2 regions of the Streptomyces sp. NPDC051976 genome follow, and region 1 is predicted to be linked to the other one. Evidence: riboswitches for the same ligand, from Rfam matches in the RefSeq annotation. Region 1 holds a riboswitch; the other holds the start of a gene.
What was found. Region 1 has a riboswitch for glycine ahead of gcvP (aminomethyl-transferring glycine dehydrogenase). Riboswitches for the same ligand answer to the same signal wherever they lie in the genome.
Positions count from the first base shown of each region.

Region 2: another riboswitch for glycine. It lies ahead of gcvT (glycine cleavage system aminomethyltransferase GcvT); the one in region 1 lies ahead of gcvP (aminomethyl-transferring glycine dehydrogenase).

Region 1 is NZ_JBFAXL010000096.1:8,445-13,195, forward strand. It holds gene AB0M29_RS42700 (MerR family transcriptional regulator) at 1-143, shown strand, start outside; gene AB0M29_RS42705 (DNA polymerase IV) at 228-1,604, shown strand; gene AB0M29_RS42710 (PRC-barrel domain-containing protein) at 1,562-1,939, opposite strand; glycine riboswitch at 2,106-2,202, shown strand; gene gcvP (aminomethyl-transferring glycine dehydrogenase) at 2,386-4,751, shown strand, end outside.
Region 2 is NZ_JBFAXL010000066.1:7,229-11,979, forward strand. It holds gene AB0M29_RS38425 (DUF885 family protein) at 1-905, shown strand, start outside; gene AB0M29_RS38430 (enhanced serine sensitivity protein SseB C-terminal domain-containing protein) at 894-1,619, opposite strand; gene AB0M29_RS38435 (enhanced serine sensitivity protein SseB) at 1,811-2,572, opposite strand; glycine riboswitch at 2,689-2,788, shown strand; gene gcvT (glycine cleavage system aminomethyltransferase GcvT) at 2,969-4,096, shown strand; gene gcvH (glycine cleavage system protein GcvH) at 4,205-4,585, shown strand; gene glyA (serine hydroxymethyltransferase) at 4,596-4,751, shown strand, end outside.

The DNA.
Region 1 (4,751 bases):
TCGGGATCGCGGTGGGCGTGGTCTGGCGTGACGTCGAGGCGTCGCTGTCCCAGATGCACGGCGAGCGGGTCGACACCGGCGAGACCCTGGTGGGCGACAACCCCTCCGACGAACTGGCCAGGCGGCGCAACCGGGCGGTGTGACCGGGTCCGGCGGATAGGGTCGATCGGACCCCACGCCGTACAGCTGTACGGCGACTGTCGGTGGCATGGGGCACGATCGGTGGTGTGAGAAGTTCGCCGACGATCCTGCACCTGGACATGGACGCGTTCTTCGCCGCGGTCGAGCAGGCCTCCAAGCCCAGCCTGCGGGGCAAGCCGGTGGTGGTCGGCGGCCTCGGCCCTCGCGGCGTCGTGTCGACCGCGTCCTACGAGGCACGTGTGCACGGCGTCCACTCGGCGATGGCGATGGCCCACGCCCGCAGGCTCTGCCCGAACGCCGCCTATCTGGTGCCGCGGTTCGGGATCTACCGCCAGATCAGTGACACCGTGATGGCGCTGCTCGGCGAGGTCTCGCCGCTGATAGAGCCGCTCAGCCTGGACGAGGCGTTCGTGGACCTGGAGGCGGGGGAGCTGGGCGGTGACCCGCGGGCGGTCGCCGAGCGGCTGCGCGCCGAGATCCGGGCCACCACCGGGCTGACCGCCTCGGTGGGCCTCGCCGGATCCAAGCTGCTGGCGAAGATCGCCTCCGAGCAGGCCAAGCCGGACGGGCTGGTGGTCGTCACACCGGGCAGCGAGCGGGCGCTGCTCGACCCGCTGCCGGTACGGACCCTGTGGGGTGTCGGTCCCGCCACCGCCGAACACCTGCGCAAGGCGGGCATCACCACCATCGCCGAGATCGTGCACGCGGGGGAGCCGGAGATGGTGCGGCTGCTCGGGAAGGCCCACGGCGCCTCGCTCCACGCCAGCGCGGCCGGGCTCGACAACCGCCCGGTCGTCGCCGACCGCGACGTGAAGTCGATCTCCGTCGAGGACACCTTCGACGCCGACCTGACCGACCGCGCCCATGTCCGGTACGAGATCGACCGGCTCGCCGAGCGCTGTGTGCAGCGGCTGCGCGGCGCGGGCCGGTCGGGGCGGACCGTGGTCGTCAAGGTCCGCCGGTACGACTTCTCCACCCTCACCCGCTCCGAGACGCTGCGCGCCCCCACCGACGACCCCGGAGTCGTCCGGGAGACCGCGCGGCGGCTGATCGAACCGGTCGACACCACCGGGGGCGTCCGGCTGCTCGGGGTGGGCGTGGCGGGGCTCGCGGACTTCACCCAGGAGGACCTGTTCGCGCAGGTCGCGGAGGAGCGGGCGGCCGGGGAGCGGGAGCCGGACGCGTACGCCCCGCCGGAGCTGCCCGCCACCGCGCCGCCGGCGCCCGAGCGGGCGAAGCTGTGGTGGCCGGGGCAGGACGTCGAGCACGAGGAGTTCGGCTCGGGGTGGGTGCAGGGCAGCGGGGTGGGGCGGGTGACCGTGCGCTTCGAGGTCCCCTCGGACAGCGTTCCCGGCCGGGTGCGGACCTTCGCCGTGGACGACCCGGCGCTGGCCCACCGCGACCCCCTGCCGCTGGTGCCCTACTCGTCGCCGGCCAGTGTGCCGAAGTCCCCCTCGGGGTGACGGGCGGGCTCGGCCGACGACCTGGGCACGTCCATGCCGTAGTGGTGGTAGAGCTGCAGCTCCTGCTCGGGCGACAGATGGCGGCCCACACCGAAGTCCGGCGCGTCCTTGATCAGCGCCTTCTTGAACGGCACCCGCAGTTCGTCGTCGACCAGCTCGCTCGGCTCCAGCGGGACGAACGCGTCACGGGTGAACAGGCCCGTCCGCACCGCCGCCCACTCGGGTACGCCGGTCGCGTCGTCGAGGTACACCTCGTCGACCGTGCCGATCCTCGTACCGTCCCGGTCGAGGGCGCGGCGGCCGATCAGGCTGCGCGGATCGATGTCGGTCTGCACGGTCCCTCCAACCAACGACGATTCATGACGACTGTTGATGAATACCACCCAAAGCCACATCGGGCCCCATGTCGACTCGGGGGCCGCCCCCGTACGGCCCGGCGTGAACCGGCGCACACGACCCACCGGACGGCGGTACCGCGCTGGTAGGCTGGTGATCGGCTGCAGACCCCATGCGGGAGAGCCTCCGAGAAGGTGTCGGAGGCGCCGAAGGAGCAAACCCTCCCCGGAATCTCTCAGGCATCCCGTACCGCATGGGCGAGGTCACTCTGGAAAGCAGGGCGCGGACCGGAAGCGTAATCTCCGGTACGAACCCTCACCGACGGTGAAAGCCGCCCCCACCAGGGCGGTGAAGCTCTCAGGTTCTGATGACAGAGGGGGAGGCCGTACGGGTGTCCGCGCCGCGGCACCCCCGAAGGTCGTGGCAGACCAGGAGGCCTCCGCAGATGACTTCCCCTCGCATTCCCCTCTCCGAGCTGGAAGCGGGCATTCCGTTCGCCAGGCGCCACATCGGCCCCGACGCCGAGGCGCAGGCCAAGATGCTCGCGCACGTCGGCTACGGATCGCTGGACGAACTCACCGACGCGGCAGTGCCCGGCACCATCCGCAGCGCCGAGGCGCTGGCACTGCCCCCCGCCCGCACCGAGGCCGAGGCGCTGCGCGAGCTGCGCGCCCTCGCGGACCGCAACCAGGTGCTGGCCCCGATGATCGGCCTCGGCTACTACGGCACCTTCACGCCGCCCGTCATCCTGCGCAACGTGATGGAGAACCCCGCCTGGTACACGGCCTACACCCCGTACCAGCCGGAGATCTCGCAGGGGCGCCTGGAGGCGCTGCTGAACTTCCAGACCGTGGTCGCCGACCTCACCGGGCTGCCCACCTCCGGCGCCTCGCTGCTGGACGAGAGCACCGCCGCCGCCGAGGCGATGGCGCTGTCCCGCCGGGTCGGCAAGGTCAAGAACGGCGTCTTCCTGGTCGACGCCGACACCTTCCCGCAGACCGTCGCGGTGATCGAGACCCGCGCCGAGCCCACCGGCGTCGAGGTGGTCGTCGCCGACCTGTCCGCCGGTATCCCGGACGAGATCGCCGAGCGCGGCGTCTTCGGTGTGCTGCTGCAGTACCCGGGCGCCTCCGGTGCGGTACGCGACCTGCGGCCGGTCATCGAGCGCGCGCACGAACTGGGCGCGGTCGTCACCGTCGCCGCCGACCTGCTGGCGCTCACCCTGCTCACCTCGCCCGGCGCCCTGGGCGCGGACATCGCGGTGGGCACCACCCAGCGCTTCGGTGTGCCGATGGGCTTCGGCGGCCCGCACGCCGGCTACATGGCCGTCCGCGACCAGTTCGCCCGCAGCCTGCCCGGCCGCCTGGTCGGCGTCTCCGTCGACGCGGACGGCAACAAGGCGTACCGCCTGGCGCTGCAGACCCGCGAGCAGCACATCCGTCGCGAGAAGGCCACCAGCAACATCTGCACCGCGCAGGTGCTGCTGGCCGTGATGGCCGGGATGTACGCGGTCTACCACGGTCCCGAGGGCCTGGCCCAGATCGCCCGCCGCACCCACCGCTACGCCGCGATCCTCGCCGCGGGCCTGCGCGCCGCCGGGGTCGAGATCGTGCACGACGGCTACTTCGACACCCTCACCGCCCGGGTGCCGGGCCGCGCCGCCGAGGTGGTGGCCGCCGCCCGTACCGTCGGCGTCAACCTGCGGCAGACCGACGCGGACCTGGTCGGCATCGCCTGTGACGAGACCACCGACCGCGCCCAGCTCGCCGCGGTGCTCGCCGCCTTCGGCGCGGACGGCGCCGCCGACATCGAGGCGCTGGACGCCGCCACCGCGGACGCGCTCCCCGACGGCCTGGCCCGCACCGAGTCGTATCTGACCCACCCGGTCTTCCACCAGCACCGCAGCGAGACCGCGATGCTGCGCTACCTGCGGCGGCTGGCCGACCGCGACTACGCGCTGGACCGCGGCATGATCCCGCTCGGCTCCTGCACGATGAAGCTCAACGCCACCACCGAGATGGAGCCGGTCACCTGGCCCGAGTTCGGCGCGCTGCACCCCTTCGCGCCGGTCGAGCAGGCCGAGGGCTACCTGGAGCTGATCCACGGCCTGGAGGACCAGCTCGCCGAGGTCACCGGCTACGACAAGGTCAGCATCCAGCCCAACGCGGGCTCGCAGGGCGAACTCGCCGGTCTGCTGGCGGTGCGCGCCTACCACCGCGCCAACGGCGACAGCCAGCGCACGGTCTGCCTCATCCCGTCCTCCGCGCACGGCACCAACGCCGCCAGCGCCGTGATGGCCGGCATGAAGGTCGTCGTGGTGCGCACAGGGCAGGACGGCGACGTGGACACCGCCGACCTGCACGCCAAGATCGATCAGCACCGCGACCAGCTCGCCGTGCTGATGGTGACCTACCCCTCCACGCACGGTGTGTTCGAGGACAACATCACCGACATCTGCGCGGCCGTGCACGACGCGGGCGGCCAGGTGTACGTGGACGGCGCCAACCTCAACGCGCTGGTGGGCCTGGCCCGTCCCGGCCGGTTCGGCGCGGACGTCTCGCACCTGAACCTGCACAAGACCTTCTGCATCCCGCACGGCGGCGGCGGCCCCGGCGTCGGCCCGGTCGCGGTCCGCGCGCACCTGGCCCCGTACCTGCCCAACCACCCGCTGCAGCCGACCGCGGGGCCCGCCACGGGTGTCGGGCCGATCTCGGGCGCTCCCTGGGGCTCGGCGGGCATCCTGCCGATCTCCTGGACGTACGTGCGGCTGATGGGCGGCGAGGGACTCAAGCGCGCCACGCAGATCGCCGT
Region 2 (4,751 bases), on a different contig from region 1:
TGGCCGATTCCTGTCGTGCGTTCGACCCGCACCGCACGGTCGACGAGCTGATCCCCGCACTGCTGGCCGATCACCCGGAGGCCGACGAGGTGATCCCGGAGGCGGCCCGGCTGACCGACGAGGTGATCGCCTTCACCCGGTCCCGCAAACTGGTGCCGTACCTGGACGGGGACTGCCTGGTGGGCCCGGCGCCGCCGTCCCGCCGCTGGGCGATGGCGATGATGAGCTGGGCCGCGCCCGCCGAGGCGGACGCCGCGTCCTGGTACCACGTGACCCCGCCCGAGCCGGACTGGCCCGAGGACGAGCGCGAGGAGTGGCTGTCGGTTTTCAGCCGTACGAGCCTGCCCTCGATCACCGTCCACGAGGTGGCTCCCGGCCACTTCGCGCACGGCCGGGCGCTGCGCCGGGCCGCCACCCCGGTGCGCCGGGTGCTGCACGGGCTGTCCTTCTGCGAGGGCTGGGCGCACTACGTGGAGGAGGTCTGCCTGGAGGAGGGCTTCCGGTCGCGTGACCCGCGCTTCGCGATCGGTGTCGCCCTGGAGGCGCTGGTCCGGGTCACCCGGCTGACGTGCGCGATCGGGCTGCACACCGGGGCGATGGATCTGGAGGAGGCCACCCAGCTCTTCATCCGGGACGCGCACCTGGCGCGGGCGGGCGCCGCCTCGGAGGCCCGCCGCGGCACCTTCGACGCGGGCTACGGCCGCTACACCTGGGGGAAGCTGGAGATCATGCGGCTGCGCGAACGCGCCCGCCGCTCCTGGGGAAAGGACTTCTCCCTCCCCCGCTTCCACACCGCGCTGCTCTCACTGGGCAGTCCGCCGCTCGGGCTGATGGACGCCGCGCTCACCGCCGCGACCCCCGACCCGCGCAAGAAGAAGCACCGCCACCACGGCTCAGCGGGCTGACCCCTGCGGGCCCCAGCCCGCGCCGCCGCCGTACGCCTCGCGGTCGAAGAAGGGCTGGCCGTTGGCGCGCATCCACATGGCGACCGGGTCGTAGCCGTCGGCCATGGCGACCGTGGAGACGGCCAGGCCCTCGGGGACACCGCCGACGGCCTGCTGCATCATCAGCCGGACCGACTCGACGGCCTGCGGCGAGGCGTCGTAGACCTCGACCCCGATGGCCAGGTACGGCTCCCCCACGGCGGGCTGCACCCAGGCACGGCGCAGCGCCCGTACCGCGGGGGTGCGGTGGGCGGCCTGGGCCAGGAGCGCGTAGAACTGCGGGATCTGCAGGGACGGTTCGCCGATCTGCAGCGGTCCCGCGGGCAGCAGGTCCAGGCCGCCCGCGATCCGCCGCAGGTCGAGCCAGGGGATGCCGACGCCGCCGCCGTGGGCGTGCGGATTGAGCCACAGGCCCCAGCGGTCGGGGAACAGTGTCAGGGCGATGTCGCGGCCGGAGACCACCTCGTGGTCACGGGTCCAGCCGCTGGCGGCCAGCTCCCGCGGGGAGGTGACGCAGGGCGCGTAGCCGTGGCCGCCGATCTCCAGGTTGCCGTACTGGGCGTCGGGCGAGCCCGGCGTGCCGTGCCAGAGCAGCATCCACACCTGGCCGTCGGCCAGCGACGCGAGCAGGTTCTCGTATGCGTCGAACCGGCCGGGAGCCACCTGGAGGAGCATCTGCTCCAGGTGTCCGGCCGCCGCCGCACCGCCTTGCGCGCCCGCGATCACGTGGGACCGCTCCTTCCCCTGTTTCGGTCTGCTCGTCCGGTCCGTCCGGTCCGTGCCGTCCGTCCGGCGCACACGGGTGCGCCGGACGCCATCAAAGCAGGTCGTGTGTGCGTGGCGCAGCGGCGTCCACGCCCGGGTGCTCAGCCGTGTCCGCCGTCGCGGGCGAAGAACGGCGCCACGGTCTCCAGCATCCAGTCGGCGACCGGGTCCTGTGCCACGTCCAGCAGGATCAGATGCACCTGCCACGGGCACGGCACGGCGCCGAGCGCGCGGCCGATGGCGTCCATGGCGGCCGCCCGGTCGGCCTCCTGCCATCGGTCCAGCTCCACCCCGACGAAGAGCGCGGGTGCGTCCTCCTCGACGACGGCCAGCGCGCGGCGGGCGGTGAGCACCACGGGGGTGACGGCGAACTCGCCGGCCGCGGCGGCCAGGAAGTCCACCGGCTCCTCGTGGTGCTCGGGCTCCCACAGCCGGACCCGGGCGCCGGTCGGGCGGGCGCCGGGGTCGCCGCCGGCGCCGCGGTCCCGGCACAGGTCGGCCACGGCGGCGGGCGGCAGCGGCACGCCCACGGCGCCGCCGGGGTTCACGGCGATGCCGACCAGCGGGGGCAGCCCGCGGGCGAACTCATGGACCGGCGCGACGGCGCAGGGCATCCCGTCGGCCGCCTTCCGGAACTGGTGCTCGGAGCTGAAGACCGGCACATAGGGCGCGCCCTCCAGCTCCACGGTGGGCAGGTCGAAGCCGGGCTGGTGCGGCGCGGCGCCGTTCGGCAGCGGCACCCACACCCGGGAGCGGCCGAGCACCTCCAGCAGCCGCGGGGTGGCCGAGGGGTTGCCGAGGCTCGCGGTGAGCACCTCTTCCAGCTCGTTGGCCGGCCATACGTACGCCGCCGGATTGTCCATGTCCACCCTTGTCCCACCCTTGTGCCACAGCCCTGCCCGGAAACCCTAGCGGGCCGGGGGCCCGCCGCCCCGGCGATCGTGCAATGATGAGCGCCACAACTTGCATACCGGCCGTTGGAGGCCGCGCGGGAGAGTCCAGGCCCCCTGACCGGGGCCGGGCGCCGAAGGAGCAAGTCCTCCCTTGAATCTCTCAGGCACAGATACCGCGCGGGCGAGGCAGATCTGAAAAGCGGACGGACCCTGCGGGGGCCGTCCCACCCAAGGTGCAAGCCGCGGCCCGCGAGGGTCACGGTGAACCTCTCAGGTTCCGATGACAGATGGGGAGGCCAGGGCCCGCGGGCTCTGGCCACGCCACATCCGTCCTGTGCCGTCACTTCAGCATCTGGAGCCCCGCCGATGAGCCAGCCCCATCCTCCCCGCCGTACCGCGCTGGACGCCCTGCACCGCGCGCTGGGCGCGACCATGACCGACTTCGCGGGCTGGGACATGCCGCTGCGGTACGCCAGCGAGCGCGACGAGCACCTGGCGGTCCGCACCCGCGCCGGCCTGTTCGACCTCTCACACATGGGCGAGATCACCGTCACGGGACCGCAGGCCGGTGAGGCGCTGGACTACGCGCTGGTCGGCCATCTGTCAGCGCTCGCCGTGGGCCGGGCCCGCTACACGATGATCTGCGCGGCCGACGGCGGCATCCTGGACGACCTGATCGTGTACCGGCTCGCCGAGCAGGAGTACATGATCGTCGCGAACGCCTCCAACGCCCAGGTGGTGCTGGACGCCGTCACCGAGCGGGCCGCCGGTTTCGCGGGCGCCGAGGTGCGCGACGACCGGGACGCGTACGCGCTGATCGCCGTCCAGGGCCCGGAGGCGCCCGGCATCCTGAAGTCGCTGACCGACGCCGACCTGGACGGGCTGAAGTACTACGCGGGCCTGCCCGGGACGGTCGCCGGGGTGCCCGCGCTGATCGCGCGTACCGGCTACACCGGCGAGGACGGCTTCGAGCTGTTCTCGGCGCCCGCCGACGCCGAGAAGCTGTGGCAGGCGATCACCGAGGCGGGCGCGGACGCGGGCCTGGTGCCGTGCGGTCTGTCCTGCCGTGACACGCTCCGCCTGGAGGCGGGCATGCCGCTGTACGGGCACGAGCTGACCACCGCGCTGACGCCGTTCGACGCCGGTCTCGGCCGGGTGGTGAAGTTCGACAAGCCCGGTGACTTCGTCGGCCGCGAGGCGCTGGCGGCGGCGGCCGAGAAGGCCGCGGCGGTCCCGCCGCGCAAGCTCGTCGGGCTGATCGCCGAGGGCCGCCGGGTGCCGCGCGCGGGCCACCCGGTGACCGACGCCGAGGGCGCGGTCATCGGCGAGGTCACCTCCGGCGCGCCGTCCCCGACCCTGGGGGTGCCGCTGGCGATGGCGTACGTGGACGCCGCGCACGCCGCGCCCGGCTCGGCGGGGGTGGCGGTCGACATCCGCGGCACCCACGAGCCGCACCGGGTGGTCGCCCTGCCGTTCTACAAGCGTGAGCGCTGACCCGCGCGGCCGCGCAGGTCAGCCCACCGACCCACCGCTTCCCGTACGACCCACCGCCTGCCGTCGCCCGGCGCGCGAGCACCCCTTCACATCCGGGAGAATTCCGTCATGAGCATCAACCCTGAGAACCTGCGTTACAGCAAGGAGCACGAGTGGCTCTCCGCCGCCACGGACGGGGTCGCGACGGTGGGCATCACCTCGCACGCCGCCGACGCGCTGGGCGACGTGGTCTTCGTGCAGCTCCCCACGGTGGGCGACACGGTGGCCGCGGGTGAGACCTGCGGCGAGCTGGAGTCCACCAAGTCCGTCAGCGACCTCTACTCCCCGGTCTCCGGTGAGGTCACCGAGATCAACCAGGACGTCGCCGACGACCCGGCCCTGGTGAACACCGCCGCCTTCGAGGGCGGCTGGCTGTTCAAGGTGCGGGTCTCCGAGGACCCGGCGGACCTGCTCTCCGCCGCCGAATACGACGCGTTCATCGAGGGCTGAGGAGATTCCCGTGTCGCTGCTCGACCAGTCCCTGCACGAGTTCGACCCGGACGTCGCCGCCGCCGTCGACGCCGAGCTGCACCGGCAGCAGTCCACCCTCGAGATGATCGCGTCGGAGAACTTCGCTCCGGTCTCGGTCCTGGAGGCGCAGGGCTCGGTGCTGACC